DNA from 4 places in the Rhodococcus sp. P4_F3_2 genome. Region 2 is predicted to be linked to each of the others. Evidence: predicted binding sites of a transcription regulator. Region 2 holds the regulator's gene; each other region holds the start of a gene.

Region 1 (4,955 bases), on a different contig from region 2:
CACGTGAAATACCGGGTCGTCCGGGAGAGCCTCGCGGGAACGGAACCATACTTGCTGCTGTGCGGCAGCGCCTGGACGTTTGTTGATGTCGGCCTTCGGCACCATCCGGAGGTCCCAATCGGCCCACTCGCGAGCCAGCCACGCAGTCTCGGGATCTTCCGAATCCTGGGCGATGGCCAAGGTCTCGGGGTCAGGGACCGGTGGCATCTCGTCCTGGTGCTCGATGCCTTCGTCTTGGACGTGGAAGGACGCCGACATCGTGAAAATGGCTTGCCCGTCTTGAATTCCGGTGACCAAGCGGGTCGCGAACGATCGACCGTCCCGAACACGATCAACCAGAAAAACGGTCGGCTCCATCGGATTGCCCGGACGCAGGAAATATCCGTGCAACGAATGAACTGAATAGGCCGGATCGACCGTGCGTACCGCTGACACCAATGCCTGACCGGCGACCTGGCCGCCGAAAGTGCGGGTCAGGGTGGTCTCCGCGATGATTCCTCGAAAGATGTCACGCTCGAGGCGTTCCAACTCCAGAATTTCTTCGATCCTCGCCATCGATGCTCCACATCTTCCCGTGTACCGACGTCTACCGACCTTCACACAATGCCTGACGCACCCCCGGCCACCAAAGTGGGCATCCGAAAACACTGAGCGACGGGGCGCATCGACTCAGAATGGCGGTGGATCGTCTCCGCCGTCGAAGGTCCTCCTCTGTGCCTTCTTCATCCGCCGGTGCATCCGTATCCGCTGACGCCGGCGTTCACCCCGCACACGAGAGGCCTTGTTCTCCAGACGTGTGCGCCGACGCCGACCACCCTCGGGCAGTACAGGCTCGAGCATTCCCGCCAGCAGACCTGACGGCCTGGTTCGGTAGCAATGTCCGGTCGGCGAAGTCAGCATGACACTCCGGTCCGGGTTCGAGGTGTGCAACCACTGACCGGAATGCTTGAGGCGGTGATGGTTTCGACAATACGCACTCATATTCGACGCCACGGTCTTTCCACCACGAGTGGGATCGCGATGATCAAAGGGCTCCGTGTGATCAAGATCTGAATTCCATGCAGCGACATCGCAGTGCAACCACTGGCAGCTTCCTGCGATCACCCGCACCCAGGTGTCGAGGACAGCGCCTGGGCGGTAGACCGACGCCGAAGGAACAACGGGCGGAGGTACTGGCTCGCCCTCACCGGAAGACTCGAGCGCGGCATCGACTGGTACTTTCACCTTCCGAATCAGCGCACCCGCGGCGATGTCACGCGCATGCTCTGCACTGATCACTCCATAACCGTCAAGGTGAGCGGGTTCGTCTGCACCTGGTGCGTCACCGCCCTGAAGCGTTGATTCCAGCATGACCACGTGAACCAACGGCCGACGCACCACGACAATCCCGCTTCGATCTTGTGGGCAATCGTCCCGGCCGCAATCGCACGGCAGAATCGTCGACCCGGATACCAACGCTCCCAATGCGTCAGCTCGTCGTTGCTCGTACTTACGGGAATCGTGTCGACACACCGACATTGCCAACTCCCGCAACCGACGGTCGAAAGCCCGTGCTTCCTCCGCCGGAATACTCCCCAATATCCGCGCCATTCCGTCCTCGGCAGCGCTCACACCCACGAACCGATCAGCCAGGGCGCGGCGTCGACGTTCGCGCATCCCCTCGGGATCCACCACGGCGACGATCCGGTCGATAGCCGCTGTCAATCGGCGACCGGTCAAGCCAGTACCGCCAGGCATCGGTGGCGCCGAGATCTTTTCGAGGAGTTGCCGTTCCACCTCGTCGATCAAATCGTCGGCGACGTTGGCCGTAGCGGAGTCGATCAATCCGACTCGATATAGATCCAGTTCTCCGCGCGCCATGGCGGCACGCGTGCGATGGAGCCGAGACTTGAGAGAAAAGCCGAGACCGATCAACTTTCCCGCTGAGGCACGGCCCATGGTCAATGCCGCGCCGAGCTCGGCCTCAGCCAGTTCGTGAGCGGTAGACGACCAAGCACCATTATCGGTGTGGTCAGCGCTGCGACGCTCGAAAAACTCGGCAATGGCAGCCAGTTTCCGTTCCACGAGCATCGATTCGCGCGCATGCAGATCGGCGATGAGATCGATGAGGGCGCAGTCGGATTCGGCACCAGGCAGCTGCGCTGCGGTACCCGAACTTCCTACTCCGTCATCGAACATTCCTCAACATTATTCGAATATACGTTCGATATCCATGATTTCCAGGAATCAGTCCGAACAATCCCGATTGACCGAAAATTGTTGCGGAGCAACCTTTGCGGCCACTCGTGTTCCGGCAACGGATTCCCCTACTGAACCAGGGCGTTGATAATGCGGGCAGCTTCGGCCGGGTAGATAGGGCGGTCGGACCCACCACTCAAAACCCAGTGGACTGGACTACCTTCGTCGAGGACTCGGAGTTGCACGTCGAGCGGAAACGCATCGATGTCAGCTGAGTCGACTGCAAAGACATGGACAATCTCATGCCCAGGTCGCCCCTCGAACTCGAAGATGTTCTCGACGACCTCGAGCAACTCGACGCTTCCCAACCTGACGCCGAGTTCCTCCGCGAACTCGCGTCGCAGCGCTGCCTCGGCCGTCTCACCGAACTCGATACCGCCACCGATCAATCGATGAAAGTTCTCCCCTGTGACAGAGTCCGTGCCGTCGAGCATGAGTACGTGACCGGAACGGACAGGTATCCCCAGTGAGATGTTACGAATTGACGACATACGACACAGTTTAGGTGTCCAACTCGAACATCATTTTGAATCCGACGACGGCGAATATCACCAAAAGTGATGGGGTGGGCGCAAATACGACTTGGACTTGCCGAGACTCCCGATGACAGACTCGAACACCATTCCCGGACAAAAGAACCCATTGAGGAACCGATGAACGACGCAAGTACCTGGACCGCACGACTCGCCGCACTCGACCTGACCCTCCCGCCTGTTGCCACCCCCGCAGGCTCATACCTCCCCGCCGTTCAGACGGGGTCATACGTCTACACGTCGGGGCAATTGCCGCTCGTCGACGGCACTACGACGTGCATCGGCAAGTTGGGCGAGGGCGTCTCCGTCGAAGACGCCGCCCAGGCGGCGCGGTTGTGCACTCTCAACGGACTCGCGGCCGTTGATGCCTTGGTCGGTCTCGACCGCATCGTTCGGGTCGTCAAGGTCGTTGGATTTGTTGCTTCGGGATCCGGATTCTCGCAGCAACCCCAGGTGATCAACGGTGCGTCCGACCTGCTGGCCGAGATCTTCGGTACCGCTGGACAACACGCCCGCTCTGCGATCGGCGTGGCCGAACTCCCCCGAAACAGTGCTGTCGAGGTCGAGTTCGTGTTCGAGGTATCGGACAGCATCTGACGGTCCGCCACACCCCGAAGGGCGGCGGTTGCCAATGCAACCGCCGCCCTTCTTGTGTGAAGACTTTCAGGCACTGAGCCCGGTCGTCGAACCTGCTGTCACCAACCGCGCTCTGCGAGGCGGTGTCCGACGGGCAGGTCGTCGACGTTGATGCCGACCATTGCCTCGCCGAGTCCGCGCGAGACCTTGGCGAGCACGTCCGGGTCGTCGTAGAACGTGGTGGCCTTGACGATGGCCTCAGCGCGCTGCTTCGGGTTGCCGGACTTGAAGATGCCCGATCCGACGAAGACGCCCTCGGCGCCGAGTTGCATCATCATCGCAGCGTCTGCCGGGGTGGCGATGCCGCCGGCGGTGAACATGGTGACAGGCAGCTTGCCGGCCTTGGCGACCTCGACGACCAGTTCGTAGGGGGCCTGCAGTTCCTTGGCGGCTACGTACAGTTCGTCCTCGCTCAGCGAGGTCAACCGGCGGATCTCGCCGCGGATGGTGCGCATGTGAGTGGTGGCGTTGGAGACGTCTCCGGTGCCGGCTTCACCCTTCGAGCGGATCATGGCCGCGCCTTCGTTGATGCGACGGAGCGCTTCACCGAGGTTGGTGGCGCCACAGACGAAGGGAGCGGTGAACTTCCACTTGTCGATGTGGTTGGCGTAGTCGGCCGGGGTCAGGACCTCGGACTCGTCGATGTAGTCGACGCCGAGGCTCTGCAGGATCTGAGCTTCGACGAAGTGACCGATGCGTGCCTTCGCCATGACGGGGATGCTGACGGTGGAGATGATGCTGTCGATCATGTCCGGGTCACTCATGCGCGAGACGCCGCCCTGTGCGCGAATGTCTGCGGGGACCCGCTCGAGTGCCATGACGGCGACGGCGCCGGCGTCTTCGGCGATCTTGGCCTGCTCAGCGGTGACCACGTCCATGATCACACCGCCCTTGAGCATTTCAGCCATGCCGCGCTTGACGCGGGCGGTGCCGATGGCGGTGGTGGGGGCAGAGTCGGGGGTGCTCACAGCAAACTCCTGCAGTAGTGGCGTGACGAAAGAAACAAGGCACGGCGAACACACGAGTTCATACGCTCGGAGGCCTCTGGCCAGAACTCTAGGACGAACCGGCCTTCGATTCCGTATCCAATTTGCCATTGCTGGCCTTAAACGGCCGCGAGCACTGAACGACCGAACGATCAGCGGATGGAACGCACTTCCGGATCCTCGGAACCGTCCGCAATCGTCGCGGCCTCCACCAGGAGGTTTGCCAGATCCAACGGGTAGACGGGCTCACCGGACTTGGCCAGTCGGCGGATCTCGTCGGCGCTGCACCAGCGATGGCCGGTGATGGCACGCTGTTCCAATTCCGTGTGGCCTTGGAAGACCGGCTCGAAGCCGTGAGTGCGCGTAGCGAAGAACAGCTCTTCCGAACGGATCAGCTCACCGTCGAACGGGAAGATCGCCACCCGACGCCAAAGCGGACCTCGCAGATTCTCCGGCGCTACCTTGAACCCCGTTTCCTCCTCGATCTCACGAACCGCGGCCGCTCGCAGATGTTCGCCGCGTTCGAGCCCGCCGCCGACGGTGAACCAGAAGTAAGTGTTCG
Region 2 (4,955 bases):
AGGATTGGTCAACACTGCACACCAACTGGGCAGTGCTCTCGGACTCGGCATCCTCGTCGCAGTTTCCGCGGGCGCCGGAGCCTCTGCCGACGACGCCACAACGGCACTCACCGATCACGTATCAACGGCTCTCACCGCAGGCACCGCCCTGCTGGCCGCTTGTCTCGTCATCGTCCTCGCACTGATCGTCCCGGCTACGAGAACGCGAAGTACCACAAAGCAATTCGAACAGGAGAAAGGAAGCCGAGATGTCGCACTCGTGGACCGAGGCTGAACTGACCAAGATCGGTGGTGCCGAGGAATTGCAGATCTCCTCGTACCGCCGCGACGGCACCGCAAGGCCGTACGTCACGATTTGGGTCGTCCGTGCCGACAACCAACTGTACGTGCGCTCGGCATACGGAACCGACAACCCGTGGTTCGTCCGAGCAACGGCAAGTGGAAGGGGCCGAATCCGCGCAGGAGGAATTGAGCGGGACGTGGCGTTCGAGTCCGCCGCACCGGATGCGCACTCGGCGATCGACTCCGCCTACCACACCAAGTACGACCGCTACGGCCCGCAGATCGTCGGCTCCGTCACCGGCCGCGCCGCCGCACCCAACACCATTCGACTTGTTCCGCTGACGCAGAACTGAACCGCCCCTTTCGATTCCGAGGAGACCTCATGGAAATCTTGAAGCCCCAGCCCACCAGCAAAGCACCCAGCGACTGGTTCACCGGCGACGTCTGGTGGGACGTCATCTACGCCGGCCAGGAGCCGTCGAGGATGCGCGCCAACATGGTTCGCTTTGCACCTTGTGCGCGAACCGACTGGCATTCCCACGCCCTCGGGCAGACCCTCCACATCGTCTCCGGGACCGCGCTGGTTCAAGCTCGCGGCGGCGAGATCGTCGAAGTTCACCCGGGCGAGACCATCTATACCCCGGCAGGAGAGGAACACTGGCACGGCGCGGCACCCGACCGTTTCATGACCCACCTTGCGCTGTGGGAAGGACCCGGCGAGGGAGGCACCGAAACGACATGGGGCGACAAAGTCACCGATGGGGAATACAACGGTCCCCGCGCCAACCATCGCTGAGACCGGACACCTCTCAGATACGTCGCATCACGGAAACAACCTTGCCCAAGATGGCCGCGCGATCGCCGTCGATGACGCTGTATGCGGGATTACGAGGCTCGAGGTACACGTGACCGTCGCGACGCCGGAGCACCTTCACGGTGGCCTCGCCGTCGATCATCGCGGCGACGATCTCGCCGGAATGGGCCTCGTCCTCGCGCCGCACCACGACGACGTCGCCATCGCAGATTGCTGCGTCGACCATCGACTCACCGCGCACCCGAAGTCCGAACACCGTGCCGGAGCCCACGAGCTCGCGAGGAAGCGCCAGCACCTCGTCGGCGTGCTCCTCCGCGAGGATCGGCGCGCCGGCCGCAATGTCACCGACGACCGGAACCGTCACCGTATTCGACGACGATTGCTCCTTCGCTCCCACGAGGAACGGCCGCACGTCCAACTGCCGAGCCATGGCCGCTCCTCGGCGGAGGAAGCCCTTTTCTTCGAGGCTCTTGAGGTGCTTGGATACCGTCGACGTCGAGCGCAGACCAACCGCGTCTCCGATCTGCCGCGTGCTCGGTGTGCACCCGTTGGCAGCCACGAGATCCCGGATGGTCATCAGAATCTGCTGCTGGCGGAGCGGCAGGGAGGAGGCGTCGAGGCCACCGAACATGTCGAGATCGTCGTAATCGGTCACGACGAGAATCGTAGTGAGGGGTCCCGACATCCAATCCAGGCAGCCGCAGCCTGCCAGAAACGGCACAGGCAGTTTGTTTCCCGAGTGGCGCATGGCACGCTGAGCTCATGGAGCCTCTCGAACCGATGCGCCCGGTCAGTGTTGCAGTCGACACGCGGACCAAGACTCCACTCTGGAAGATGGCGGTTCTCTATCCGGCAGTGACATCGGTGTTCATGTTTGCCGCACTCACCACCCGAACGGGAATTGGTCTTGTCGTCCTGGGACTGGTCATTTTCGCAGTCGGCGCGAGCACTTATGCGATGTCGGAGCGACGGATGCTTCGGGAGAACTCGGGGGTTCGAGTTCCATACTTCGCCGGACCTCCTGTCGCCCCGCGGCACGTCGATCTACTCGCGGCAGCAGGGATGCCCCTGCTTACGAGTGGAGCGGTGTTGACCGTCCGGGCATCCGTTACAGAACGTCCTTGGGTTTTCATATCGGTGTTCGTGATAGCGATGGCCCTGGCAATAACTGTCCCGATGGTTGTGCATAACGTGCGGGCCAAGCGGACAGAATCAGCCTGAGCAAGTCAGGACACTCGGCATTTCGCAGCGTGATATTCAGCTGTTTACGCCCACTTCGGAACAGCGATCGACAGCTGCACCGCGTCAAGCGCTGAACGAGCGATGCAGCGAGATGTCGAAGTCGCCGGAATCGGCCTCTTTGGCGACCTGGTTCTGATCAGCGACCCCGATAATGTACTCGTTCATGACTGTCGCGCCGAAAACATTCGATGATGTGCCCATCCAGGGCCTGGGCCTGATGCGATTGACCGACAACGGGTGGGGTGATGCTGACCGCGACCCCGCCGCACTGGTTCGCGCCGCGATCGACTCCGGGGTGCCCATGCTCGACACAGCCGAGATGTATGGAAACGAAGAGCTGGTTGGTCGGGCAATTGGCGCCAACCGTGAACACATCACGTTGTGCAGCAAATTCGGTGTCTACCGCGGGCCGTCGGGTCATCCTGATGACTGGAATGTTCGGGCGGACTCTGCAACGGTGCGCGCGGCCATCGAGGGCTCACTCAGGCGCCTCGACGTCGATCACCTCGATCTTTACTACCTGCATCACCGCAGCGAGGACACACCAATCGAGGAGACCGTCAACGCTATGGCCGAGCTCCGCCAGGCAGGGAAGATCCGGGCTCTGGGGCTGTCCAATGTCACGCTCGATGACATCCGACGAGCTCATGCCGTACACCCCATCACTGCCGTGCAAGAGCAATGGTCCCTTATACGGCGAGATGTTGAACTGTTTCTCCCAACGCTCGCCGACCTCGGGATCACACTGGTCGCACATTCGCCGATGGGGCACGGCAACCTCAACCACTCCACCGGCAATCTTGTCGCTCGGTCCCTCGCCAGCATCGCTTCTCGTGTCGGAGCGACGGCTGGCCAGGTCGCTCTTGCGTGGGTCCATCAGCGCGGGCGCGGGGTCGCGGCCACCGTCATTCCCCTGCCCGGCACCACGAGCATCGCTCATCTACAAGCCAACATTGCTGCTTCGCGAATTGATCTCAGTGAGACTGACTTGGCGGACCTTGATGATGTCACGCAGCAAACAAGGGAGCAGTAAGGCAGTTTGTTGAGAAAGTTTGAGGTGCGGGAGGTCAGCGGAACATACCGCGCTCCGATCGCGAATGACCGCACGCGAGAAACCCGGCGACGCCAAGGCGCATCCCAGCCATACTGACCGACGTGACAGAAGTCGAGGTTGTCGTCGCCCATAGCGAGCGCGCGACTCTGCGCGTCGGCGAGGTGTTCCTCAAGATCGACGCCGATCAGTCGAATACCGACGTCGAGGTCGAAGCAATGCTCCGAGCCCCAATCCCGACAGCGCAGATTCTGTGGCGCAAGCCGCCCGTGCTCGCGCTCGCCGCTCTGCCGGGAAACGCGCTCGGTCGCCTAGGCAGACCGTCGACCACGCCTTCAGCGGCGTGGGCCGCAGCGGGTGCCGCCGTTCGAATGCTGCACGACGCACCGTTGCCGCCCTGGCCCGGCCGTAGTCTCGACGACATCGCCTCAGAACTGGACCGCGAATGTGCATGGCTGACCAGGAGCGGGGTGGTTGCCACCGGAGTGATTACATCCAACCGTCGGATTGCCGAGATTGCGCTCAGGTCGTGGACACCGGTATTCACACACGGTGATCTCCAAGCCTGCCATGTGTTCGTAACCGATGACGAAGTTGCCGGCGTCATCGACTGGTCCGAAGCCGCGCAGGGCGATCCCTTGTACGACCTCGCAACACTGACCCTCGGCCACCCGGAACATCTCGATGACGTGGTTGAGGGCTACGGCGCTGACGTCGACCTCGAGGTCATCCAGGCGTGGTGGTCGTTGCGCAGCTTGAGAGGCGTGCGCTGGCTGGTCGAGCATGGTTTCGATCCAGCCGCGCCGGGCTGCGAAGTAGACGTGCTGAATCGACAGGCGATGCGCGACTGACAATAACCGAACCATCAGGACGTCCTCCCCCAATCTGCCAAACCTCCGACTCGCGCCAAAATTGCTGCGGCCAAAAGTATTTCGTGTCGATGACGGCACGGTTAGGCAGGTCGCGACGCGTTCGCGCCGCCGTCGATTGCCGTCAGCCGGCAAACGCCTGGATATTGTCAGCGAGCGGTGGTCGTCTCAATCGAGTTTCGGACCGCGGCAAGCACGTCCAGCCGCCCACATGGCAGACCGAAGTCTGGACTCGCTCTTCCTGCAGCAACTTTCGGAACGCCGGTGAGCGCGAACCGTGACCCTCCAACGAAAACGACAAGATCACGGATACATGCGAGGTACAGCCCGTTGATTCGAGTGGAGCCGGCTCAGGCGCTGGCGGCCTTGTCTGCAGTTTCGACAAGGGTCTCGACCTTGCTGAACTGCAGCACACCGTCTTCGATCTCGGCGTCGTGCATCAGCTTGCGGTCGCGGTAGTAATTGTTGACCACTTTCCACGCGCCGCGGGCACCCTGACGCGGCATTTCTCCGTCGCCGCGCTGGATGTAGCCCGAGGTCAGGGCTCCGCCCATGAGAGATTCTTCGGCGAAGTCCTCGGGTTCGGCGTGAACCTCGAAAGTCGTGTAGCTGCGATCGCGCATGATCTTGAGCACGCGACACAGATAGGACGCGGCCAGGTCAGCCTTGAGCGTCCACGACGCGTTGGTGTAGCCGA
Region 3 (4,955 bases), on a different contig from region 2:
ACACCTACGCCGACGTCGCAGGATTGGTACGCCGACGCATCCTCGTCTTGCCCGTCCTCACCCCGCGTCTGGCAGGTCACTGGGTGGGATTGGTCACGCCGATCCCGCGGGGCTTGGCGATGCCACTGATCGAATCACTGCAGAACGACGCGGTGATGCACAACCACGACATCGACGACTTCATCCCGCCTCCGGCCGGTGGCCTCACACCGTACCGGGAAGCTGTGCGTTTGGCGCTTCGCAAGATCGAGACCGGTGAGGTGGAGACGGCGTGGTCCGGTGCGACGATCGCGGGAGCGCCGTCCGATCCTCTTCCGTCCGACCCGGACTGGGCAGGGGAGGCAGTTTACGTAGACCACCGCGAACGTGACTGTGCTGCGGATCCGAAAACCCTCTGGTCGGTCGTCGAGTCGATCGGCGGCGAGAATGGTTGGTATTCATTCCCTTTGGCGTGGGCCATCCGGGGGTGGATGGACCGCGCGGTCGGCGGGGTCGGACTGCGCCGGGGTAGGCGGGATCCACGTCGGCTCAACACCGGTGAAGCCCTGGACTTCTGGCGGGTCGAAGAAATCGATCGAGGCAAGTTGCTCCGGTTGCGCGCCGAGATGAAGGTCCCGGGCGGAGCATGGTTGGAGTTGCGAGTGTCGGAAGGTCCGGCGGGTGCGGATGGACGGCCGGTGGGTTCGCATCTCGATCAGCGTGCGGTCTTCTTCCCTCGCGGGCTCGCCGGCCGGGCGTACTGGTACTCGATCCTGCCTTTCCACGGAGTTGTCTTCCAGGGGATGATCACCAACATCACCGGTGCTGCAGAGCGTGAGACCGCAGCTATCAGGGAATCAGCTGCGGCGAAGGACACGGAAAGTGCCGCCGATTAATTGGTATGACTTCCGAACTTCGGCGCGTTATAGTGAATAGCCCCACGAAAGACGCGGGGCACACACGGGGCTGAACGGTTTCGACTGCGTGTGTTGAGTTAGGGGAAGCGTGTCGGTGCAGGCAAGAGACCACCGTAAGCGTCGCTGCAAACCTATAAGCGCCGATTCCAATCAGCGCGACTACGCTCTCGCTGCCTAAGTAGCGAAGCGTGTCTGTCAGCCCGGGGTTGCCCTCGACCCGGTTCCTGGCATCAGCTAGAGGGCTTTACTGTTCGGCTCGGTCACGGAGTCGAATGGGACATCAAACAGTGACGAGCACACGCTCTCCGGCCCGACCTTTTTGCGGTCTTGCTGCGGCACTCTGCTGAGCGCCCGGGACTTCTTGCGATCAGGAGCCGAAGAATCCCAGGTCGACCGAGCCGACGAAGCCGGGAGCTTCCTTGGCCAGCGGCTTTCCGTCCAGATCGGCAGGCAATGCAACGCCCAGGCTTTGGAGGATGGTCGGCGTGATGTCGGCGATCGTGTACGCGTCGGTGGTCTTGCCGGCCGCGTATCCCGCACCGCGTGCAACGACGAATGTCGTTGCTTCCGCCGGCGTCTGGCCGCCGTGCCCTCCAGCAGGCTTGTGGCCGTGATCCGCAGTGACCAGAACCGTCCACTTCTCACCGGTCTTCGCTGCGCGTTGATCAACGGCATCGACAATCTTGCCCACCTGAGCGTCGACCGAGGCAATGGACTCTTCGTACGCAGCGCCGTTGGTGCCGCCGCTGTGCCCCGCGCCGTCCACCTGATCGAGTTGGGTGAAGATCAGGTCAGGTCCCTTGTCGGTGATGTCGCGGGCGACGGCGTCAGCGGTCGCAGCATCGGTGGCCGCTCCGGAACCTGCATCGGCAGTGGTGACGACAACGTCGGCTTTCGGCGTGCCGCTGGATGCGATGTTGTCGATGCCGCCCCAGGTGGAGATCGACTCGGTGAGCAGAGAGGGCTGTGCTGTTTCCAACCGTGTGAACACGCTCGGGTAGAGGTCGAAGCGGGCGCCTGCGTACGTGTTGTCCTTGACACCGTGCTTGGTGTCCCAGACTCCGGTCAGGATGGTCGACCACGACGGTCCGGAGATGGTGGTGTGGCCGAGGATGGAAGATTCTCCGCTGGTTCCTTCGGCGATCAGCTTCTGGAGACGGGGAGCGTCGGCGGTCTTGATGTGGCTGAGCATGGTGCCGTCAAGGCCGATGACAACTGTCTTCTCGGCGGCCGACGGATTGAGGTCGGACGATCCGGGAATTGCTGCAGCAGTTGCAGTTCCGGCAGCAACAGCGCCGGCGAGGAGGAGTGTGATAGCGGCTGAGGTGCGTGCGATTTTCTTGGTCACGCTCAAGATATTGCGATAGGACTAGACCAATTGCACTACCTGAATGCGAGGGTTGTCCGATTGTTCACGACGGATTCAGATTGGACTAGACCAATGTTTGCTCACGCGGCCCAGCCGTCGAGGATGACGCTGACCGCGTGATCGAGGTGGAGGGGCTCCCCGCTCCACGCCGGCACGATCGCGTCGTCGGGTACGTCTCCGCGCAATAGGTCATCGGCGAACCCCTCTGTTGGCGGTGCTGGGTCGATGACGTCTCCATTGGCGTAGTGGAACTCGAACTTCTGCTCGCCGAGTGCAGAGATCGTGAACTTGCCGTCGTGCAGCGCGCGGTGGCAGGTACCGCAAAGCATGATCAAATTGTCCAAGTCCGTATTGCCGCCGCGTCCCCAGAATTTCACGTGATGTGCGTGCAGGAAGCGGGTCCGTCCGCATCCTGGTGTGCGGCAGCATCCGTCGCGGTAGTTCAATGCCAACATTTGTTTAGCGCTGACGACGCGAGTCCGCCGACCTAGATTCAGAACGCATCCTTCCTTGGTCGTACCCAGGCGAAGCTTGGCGTTGCAGAGCACTTCCTCAGCGGCATTTTGAGGCAATGCGGGTCCGCTCGGCACTCGGACGGTGTTCGCTTCGTGGAAGAACACAACTTCGTTCGCGGCGGCCTTGGTCGTGCGGTCCGTGACTGAGGCGGTGGCGAGCTCTGCCATCGCGACGAGACCTGGCCCGATATTTCCGACCGGGTTCTTTGCGGCCTTCTCGTCGACGGGGCGGACGGCGGCGATTCGGGTGCGTTCACGTTCCGCCACAGCTAACGCTGCGAGGATTCGGGCGCCGTCCTGTGCAGGCAGGCGTCCTTTGATGACAAATTCGCCCGTATCCGGGTCCCAATGCCAGCGGACCTGAAGATGTTCGACCGCTTTGGTTTTGCCGGATTCGTTGTCGGTTGCTTTACGCAGACCTGCGGCGAGACGATCGATCTGGGCTGCGGGCGCCTCACATCCGAACCGAACCATCTGCTTTTCGTTGGAAGGCGTGGTGACCCGGGTGAGGGCGCGAACCTTCGAGTAGGACAGGCGGCCTTGCTCGAAGGCCTTCCGCATCTCGGGCAAAGGTCGGAGCGCTTTGGCGACGCGAACGTATTCACGGCCGGTGTGCAGGCTCATTCCGCACTTCCACGACAACCAGTGGGCGCACGAGTGCAGTCCCGGACCGGTCCATCCGCGGTCTTCGTCGAATTTCGACAGGAGGGCAAGGAATCGAGCCGTGGCCGCGGCGATCTGGCCGGCGAGGGCGCAGATTTCCGAGCCGAGCTGATCCACGTCGTCTCGGTTGGAACCCTGCGTATCTTCATCGATCGGTGGTGCGTTCTCGGTTAATGCTGCGTTCATGGTTGCCCCCCGGCTCGCGTCCGACATCATTTCGAATGTACGTTCGATGATAGATGTGGGTGCCGACACCTTCACGGATACGGGGTGAAAGCGTCCCCGCGGGGACGTCTAACTGCTTCCGATCGAGTACTCGGTGTAGGTGCCGACATCCTTGAAGCCGAGGTTTCGATAGAGCTGTGCGCCGTCGCTGGACGCCTGAAGTACTGCTGTTCGGGCACCTCGCTCGCGGGCGATGTCGAGTGCGACAAGGGTGACCGCCGAGCCGAATCCGCGTCGGCGAGCCGTTTCGAGTGTGACGACGCCATACAGGCCGGCGACGCCGGCGGCAAAGTGGACCTCGGCTCCGGCGACAGGCTGGGAGTTCGCGTACCCCACGACAAACGAACTCCGCGAACGCTCATCGAGGGCGGCATCAGCGGTGTCTTCGAAGAATCCAATTACTGCGGCTGAGGGCGGCGACCAGTTGGCGGCCATCACGGCGGCGTAGTCGGCGAGCTGGGTACGAGTAGTCACCCGATGAACGGAGAGTTCTGGGACAGGCGTCGGATGAGGGACGACGTCAAGGTCCGCCGTCATCGCTCGTTCTTCCTCGGAGCGCACGCAGCCGAGGGCGGACAGGCGAGCCCCGAGGTCAGAGGGATTATCGCGGGGTCCGGTCCACCAGGAGAACGGACGTCCGGTTGCCCGAATCGAGGCGAGGATGTCGATCAGTCGCCGATCTTCGGGCCCGTCGGCAGGTACGGCGAAGCGAGCACGAGCGATGATGTTGAAAGTGTCGTCGGCGAGGCCGCTGTCTGCGACGACAACGTCCGCAGTGACCGTGACCGATGCAGTCGGCAAGTGTTCATGCAGGTGGCAGGCATGGGAAACCAAGTTGGCGTCCATGGCGTCGAGGACGTCACCGACGAGTGCTTCACGATTCACAAAAGAAATTCTACGAACCCCATCCAAATGGTTTTCGGCTCCGAATGCCATGCATGACGCCCAACCGACGGCAACAGCAGGACGGTGACCAGCACCTGGTGGTGCTCGTGCTGCCTGGAGGAAAGGTCTCGAGCCATCGCCCGGCTCGCGCCTGGCATCTGTCCAACCTTCGGATGCGCCCGTTCACCGCTCAGCTTCGCCGCTCCGGTGTGAGAGCGGTGCAGGCTCGCTATCGGGTGCGTGGTTGGAACGGTGCCGAGCGCAGTCCGGTCGCTGACGCTCGAGCCGCACTCGACGCGATAACGAAACGTAATGCACAAGCTCGGGTGATTTTGCTGGGCCACTCGATGGGCGGACGGGTCGCCGCCGAACTGTGTGGCGATCCGGCGGTGGTCGGTGTGG
Region 4 (4,955 bases), on a different contig from region 2:
GATGACCAGTGCCCACCACACCGGCGTACCGAAGAACAGTGCCGTCACCACGCCTGCCCCAGCCGCAGCGCGGACGTCCTGGGTGGACAGGTAGACGAGTGCGGTGAGCGCGGCAACCGTCACCGCGGTCAGAGAACACACCACTCGGCCCAGCCGCGCCGTCCCGTACAGAACTGCGGCGTAGGTGAGATCCGAGAGGACCAGCCACATCGGCAGAGTGGGTCCCAGGGCAGCGTCGACCGCGACGATGACGGCCCCCGCCGCCAAAGCTGTTGCCGGACGCACCCGCCGGAACGAGTCGATCGCACACAGCAGAGCCAGCATCCCGATCCGAACCCCGGCGGGAACCTCGGCGACACCTCCGACATCGGTCCACATTTGGTACAGGCCGACCAGGTAGAGGAGTACCCCGATCGCGAACAGGCCGAAGGCGATGAGCGGATCGTTCCACTTGCCGACACTCCGACTTCTGGTCACCACAGACTTATCAGAGCACATCGGGGCGCCTGACTTGTCATACCAAATGATGAGGTCGGCGTTGTTCCGATGGCTGATGTGCGGATTCGATAGAGAAGACAGGCTCGACGTATGAAAATTCGCTTCGAGTTGATGATCGGCATTCTCTTGGTCGTCGGTGGCGGCTGTCTGTGGCTGTTCGCGCGTGACGCCGAGTTCTTCTGGTTTCGCGGCGGACCACTCGGCGTGATCCTCGCGATCATCGGTGCCTTCGACATCGTGAATGCAGTCCGAACGAGGGAGACAGCGATACCCGAGCGCCGAAACGACTGACGTGGAACTCGTCCTGCTCACCACGCTGGGCGGGCTCGCCCTGCTGGACAGTACGAGCATCGGAACTTTGGTCGTCCCGGTCTGGATGTTGTTGATGCCGGGACGACCGCAGGTTCGCAGGCTGCTGACGTATCTGGTGGTCATCACGACGTTCTATTTTGTCGTCGGGGTGGCAGTCTGGACGACGGCACGGGCAGGTATGCCTGTCGTCGCCCCGCTGCTCGAAACCCCCGCCGCCCGCGGTGCGCAGTTGATACTCGGTATCGCGTTGTTCGCGTGGAGCTTTCGATTCGATTCCGAGAAGAGGCGCACATCCGGTCAAGCCGATCGAACCCATGTTTGGCGAGAGCGGGTGCTCGGCTCGGCCAGTTCCGCGAGAAGTGTTGTACTTCTGGCAATTGCTGCCGGGACCGCCGAATTGGTGACGATGCTGCCCTACTTGGCGGCGATCGCGATGATCACCGCTGCTGGGCTGTCCGCAGTCACGTCTGCGTCGATACTTGCCGGATACTGCCTGATCATGGCCACTCCGGCAGTGCTTCTGTTGTGCGGGCGGATCGTGGCCGGCGACCGACTGGACAAGCCGCTGAGCGGGGTGGACTCGTTCATCTCACGCCACGGCGACAGCGCGATGGGTTGGGTGTTCGGCATTGCCGGCTTCTACCTCGCCGGCAATGCCGCTGCCGTGTTGTTCGTGAATTGACGTTGTTCGTGAATCAACCAGCCTGAACCAACGAATTGATCAGCTTCACACCGTCTTCCGGGTGATCGACGGTTACGGCGAACAGTCGTCCGTTCGCGAGAGTGACCACGATGGCCTCACCCGAGCGGAGAGTGACGGCTGTTCCGCGCGGTGTCATTCGGTAACCCCATCCACCCCATTCGGCCGGACGTATCGCGTCGACTGATGCGGACTTCACCTTCGAGATGGGGATCTTCTTCCATCGAACGCCCCAGGAACTGATGCCGACACCATGACGGTCGACGCGCACGGTGACCGACGCGAATGCTGTGACGGCGAGGGTGGACACACCCAGGATCACGGCAACCCACCAATCCGAGTACGCGGCAGTCGCGATCACGAGAACTACGAGGCCGGCGGTAACGATCCACGGCCAGACGCTGCGGACCTGCCCGACCCACACTGCACGTTCGGAGGCCGTCAGCGGAGTATCGAGCGTCGGGGTTGGCAGTGGCGACTCCCGGCGGCTTCGTTGCTGGTCAGGCAGCGCGTATGCCAGAACTCCTACGAGTACCGCCGCGATCGGCGCAAGAATCCACCAGCCGATACGCGCGTCTTCCGGCGACCCGGCGTCGATCGTCAAGGCGACGCTCAGAATCCAGATCGTCGCCAGTGTCGCACTCGAGATCGAGGTTACGGCGAGAAACAAGGGCGCGTTGTCGCTCGAACGGGCCGCGACGACACAGGCGCAAACGACAGCCGCCAGTGAAATCACCAGTGCGATGGCGAAAAACGTCGTCGTGGTGCTGAACCCGTCCGGGGTCGATCCGGACCAATGGCTCGCGACGGTCTCGGGTATGCGGTCACCCCACGCGAAGCGTGCGAGAACCAGAATCAGGGTCGGGATCAGAGTCAGCGAAGCTGCTGTCCAGAGTCGGATCTTGCTGGTCGTCATTGTGTGCTGGTCTCCTTGATGAGGTCGAGCATGTGCGCAGTGTCGAGTCCGAGATTGCGGGCCTGCCGTACGAACTCGCGCGCAGATTCGTTGAGAGCTGTTCTTCCCGAGTCGAATTCGGCGCGAATGACGGCGCCACGTCCGCGTCGGAGGTCGATCAGGCCTTCGTCGCGGAGTGTTGCGTACGCACGAAGAACCGTGTGGAGATTGACGTCGATCGACTCGGCGAGAGCGCGAGCGGACGGCAGGCGGTCACCTGGTCCGATCTCACCGCGGATGACCGAGCCACGAACCCCGGCTGCAATCTGCTCCGCTAGTGGAGTTGTGGAGGCGTGATCTATTCGGACCAACATGTTTGCATTCTATGCAAACAATGCGCGGTTTGACTAATTCGTGTCGGGGGATGCAGCGCGTTGTGACGTGGGACGGGTAACATCGGCAGAGCTGAAAGACGCGCATTCGGCGTGCGCAACGCAGCAGGAAAGGGGCTTGAATCGCATGAGCGGCCACTCAAAATGGGCCACCACCAAGCACAAGAAGGCTGTGATCGACGCACGTCGTGGCAAATCCTTCGCGAAGCTGATCAAGAACATCGAGGTGGCGGCACGAACCGGCGGTGGCGATCCCACGGGCAACCCCACCTTGTACGACGCCATCCAGAAGGCGAAGAAGACGTCTGTTCCCAATGACAACATCGAGCGTGCGCGCAAGCGCGGCGCCGGTGAAGAAGCGGGCGGCGCAGACTGGCAGACCATCATGTACGAGGGCTACGGACCCAACGGCGTCGCCGTTCTGATCGAGTGCCTCACCGACAACCGCAACCGCGCAGCCGGTGAAGTTCGCACCGCGATGACCCGTAACGGTGGCAACCTCGCTGACCCGGGTTCTGTCTCCTACCTGTTTGCTCGCAAGGGTGTCGTCACGCTCGAGAAGAACGGCCAGTCGGAGGACGACGTCCTGATGGCTGTGCTCGACGCCGGTGCCGAGGAAGTGACCGATCTCGGTGAAACCTTCGAAATCGTCAGTGAGCCACAGGATCTGGTTGCCGTCCGTTCGGCACTTCAGGAAGCCGGCATCGACTACGACTCCGCTGAAGCCGATTTCCGCGCTTCCGTCGAGGTTCCCTTGGATGTCGACGGCGCACGCAAGATCTTCAAGCTCGTCGACGCGCTCGAAGACTCTGACGACGTGCAGAACGTCTACACCAACATCGATCTGTCCGACGAGGTTCTCGCGGCTCTCGAAGACTGATTGCTTTTCAACTCAACCCGGCCCTGACGTCCGCGTCTCGGCCGGGTTGCGTGTTGATGCGGGGTAGTAGGCCCGCGCACCGCTAAGCTATCGAACAGCTGTTCGGTATGGAGAGGTGTGACAAAGTGCGCGTGCTCGGAGTGGACCCAGGCTTGACTCGCTGCGGGTTGGGTGTGGTCGACGGGAGCAACGGCAGGAAAGTGCGCCCCATTGCTGTCGACGTGGTGCGGACCCCGCCCGAGATGGACCTCGGGTCTCGGCTACTGCGAATCTCCGATGCGGCGGAGCTGTGGATCGAGCAGTACAAGCCGGAGGTCGTCGCGATCGAGCGTGTATTCGCGCAGCACAACGTCAGTACGGCGATGGGGACGGCACAAGCAGGCGGAGTTGTCGCGCTCGCTGCCGCCAGACGCGGCATCCCGGTGTGTTTCCACACGCCCAGCGAGGTGAAGGCCGCCGTTACCGGCAGCGGTAACGCCGACAAGGCGCAGGTCACCGCGATGGTGACGCGAATCCTGAACTTGAAGACGGCGCCGAAACCGGCTGACGCCGCTGACGCTCTGGCGCTCGCGATCTGTCACTGCTGGCGAGCACCGATGATCGAGCGAATGGCCCGCGCCGAGGCGATGGCCGCTGAACAAATGCGTAAGTATCAGGCAAAATTGGCCGAGATGAAGAAGGCAGGTTCACGATGATCGCGTCGGTACGCGGCGAGGTACTCGATATTGCGCTCGACCACGCGGTCATCGAAGCGTCAGGTGTCGGCTATCGGGTCAATGCCACCCCGGTGACTCTCGGTGCACTGCATCGGGGAAGCGAAGCGCGACTGTTCACGACGATGATCGTTCGCGAAGACTCGATGACGCTCTACGGTTTTTCCGATACCGAGTCGAAGGACCTGTTCAGCCTCTTGCAGACGGTTTCCGGAGTCGGACCGCGCCTGGCGATGGCAACTCTTGCAGTGCTCGAACCGGACGCATTGCGGCGGGCACTCTCGGAAGGCAACCTGACGGCGTTGACGAGGGTCCCCGGTATCGGGAAACGCGGCGCCGAGCGCATGGTCGTCGAACTGCGCGACAAGGTCGACGCCGTCGCGACGACGGCCGGCGCGGCTTCCGGTGTCGTCGTCGGCAGTTCGATCCGTGATCAGATCGTCGAGGCTCTCGAAGGTCTGGGCTTCCCGATCAAGCAGGCCGAGCAAGCCACGGATTCGGTCCTGGCGGAATCGCCCGAGGCCACAACGTCGGTAGCACTGCGTTCTGCTCTGTCGCTGCTCGG

The links. The regulator LexA, encoded in region 2, represses DNA repair genes until DNA is damaged. The targets are predictions, from matches to a motif close to CGAACANNTGTTCG.
Region 1: AC1DWA_RS25335 (HNH endonuclease signature motif containing protein) is a predicted target of LexA. The motif match lies at 2,193-2,206, and genes of this name have one in related genera.
Region 3: AC1DWA_RS14945 (HNH endonuclease signature motif containing protein) is a predicted target of LexA. The motif match lies at 3,662-3,675, and genes of this name have one in related genera.
Region 4: ruvC (crossover junction endodeoxyribonuclease RuvC) is a predicted target of LexA. The motif match lies at 3,769-3,782, and genes of this name have one in related genera.

The regions. Positions count from the first base shown of each region.
Region 1 covers NZ_JBFUJN010000028.1:27,512-32,466, reverse strand. The annotation lists gene AC1DWA_RS25340 (acyl-CoA thioesterase) at 1-555, opposite strand, end outside; gene AC1DWA_RS25335 (HNH endonuclease signature motif containing protein) at 670-2,178, opposite strand; gene AC1DWA_RS25330 (NUDIX domain-containing protein) at 2,307-2,729, opposite strand; gene AC1DWA_RS25325 (RidA family protein) at 2,892-3,368, shown strand; gene pdxS (pyridoxal 5'-phosphate synthase lyase subunit PdxS) at 3,467-4,375, opposite strand; gene AC1DWA_RS25315 (NUDIX hydrolase) at 4,546-4,955, opposite strand, start outside.
Region 2 covers NZ_JBFUJN010000013.1:61,283-66,237, reverse strand. The annotation lists gene AC1DWA_RS16075 (MFS transporter) at 1-274, shown strand, start outside; gene AC1DWA_RS16070 (DUF2255 family protein) at 249-635, shown strand; gene AC1DWA_RS16065 ((R)-mandelonitrile lyase) at 665-1,078, shown strand; gene lexA (transcriptional repressor LexA) at 1,092-1,781, opposite strand; gene AC1DWA_RS16055 (hypothetical protein) at 1,859-2,317, shown strand; gene AC1DWA_RS16050 (aldo/keto reductase) at 2,502-3,371, shown strand; gene AC1DWA_RS16045 (phosphotransferase family protein) at 3,494-4,240, shown strand; gene AC1DWA_RS16040 (flavin-containing monooxygenase) at 4,609-4,955, opposite strand, start outside.
Region 3 covers NZ_JBFUJN010000012.1:176,581-181,535, reverse strand. The annotation lists gene AC1DWA_RS14955 (SDR family oxidoreductase) at 1-875, shown strand, start outside; gene AC1DWA_RS14950 (alkaline phosphatase family protein) at 1,264-2,244, opposite strand; gene AC1DWA_RS14945 (HNH endonuclease signature motif containing protein) at 2,346-3,629, opposite strand; gene AC1DWA_RS14940 (GNAT family N-acetyltransferase) at 3,738-4,553, opposite strand; gene AC1DWA_RS14935 (alpha/beta hydrolase) at 4,607-4,955, shown strand, end outside.
Region 4 covers NZ_JBFUJN010000028.1:36,322-41,276, forward strand. The annotation lists gene AC1DWA_RS25365 (sensor histidine kinase) at 1-477, opposite strand, end outside; gene AC1DWA_RS25370 (hypothetical protein) at 589-789, shown strand; gene AC1DWA_RS25375 (GAP family protein) at 791-1,492, shown strand; gene AC1DWA_RS25380 (hypothetical protein) at 1,506-2,426, opposite strand; gene AC1DWA_RS25385 (GntR family transcriptional regulator) at 2,423-2,779, opposite strand; gene AC1DWA_RS25390 (YebC/PmpR family DNA-binding transcriptional regulator) at 2,925-3,677, shown strand; gene ruvC (crossover junction endodeoxyribonuclease RuvC) at 3,803-4,372, shown strand; gene ruvA (Holliday junction branch migration protein RuvA) at 4,369-4,955, shown strand, end outside.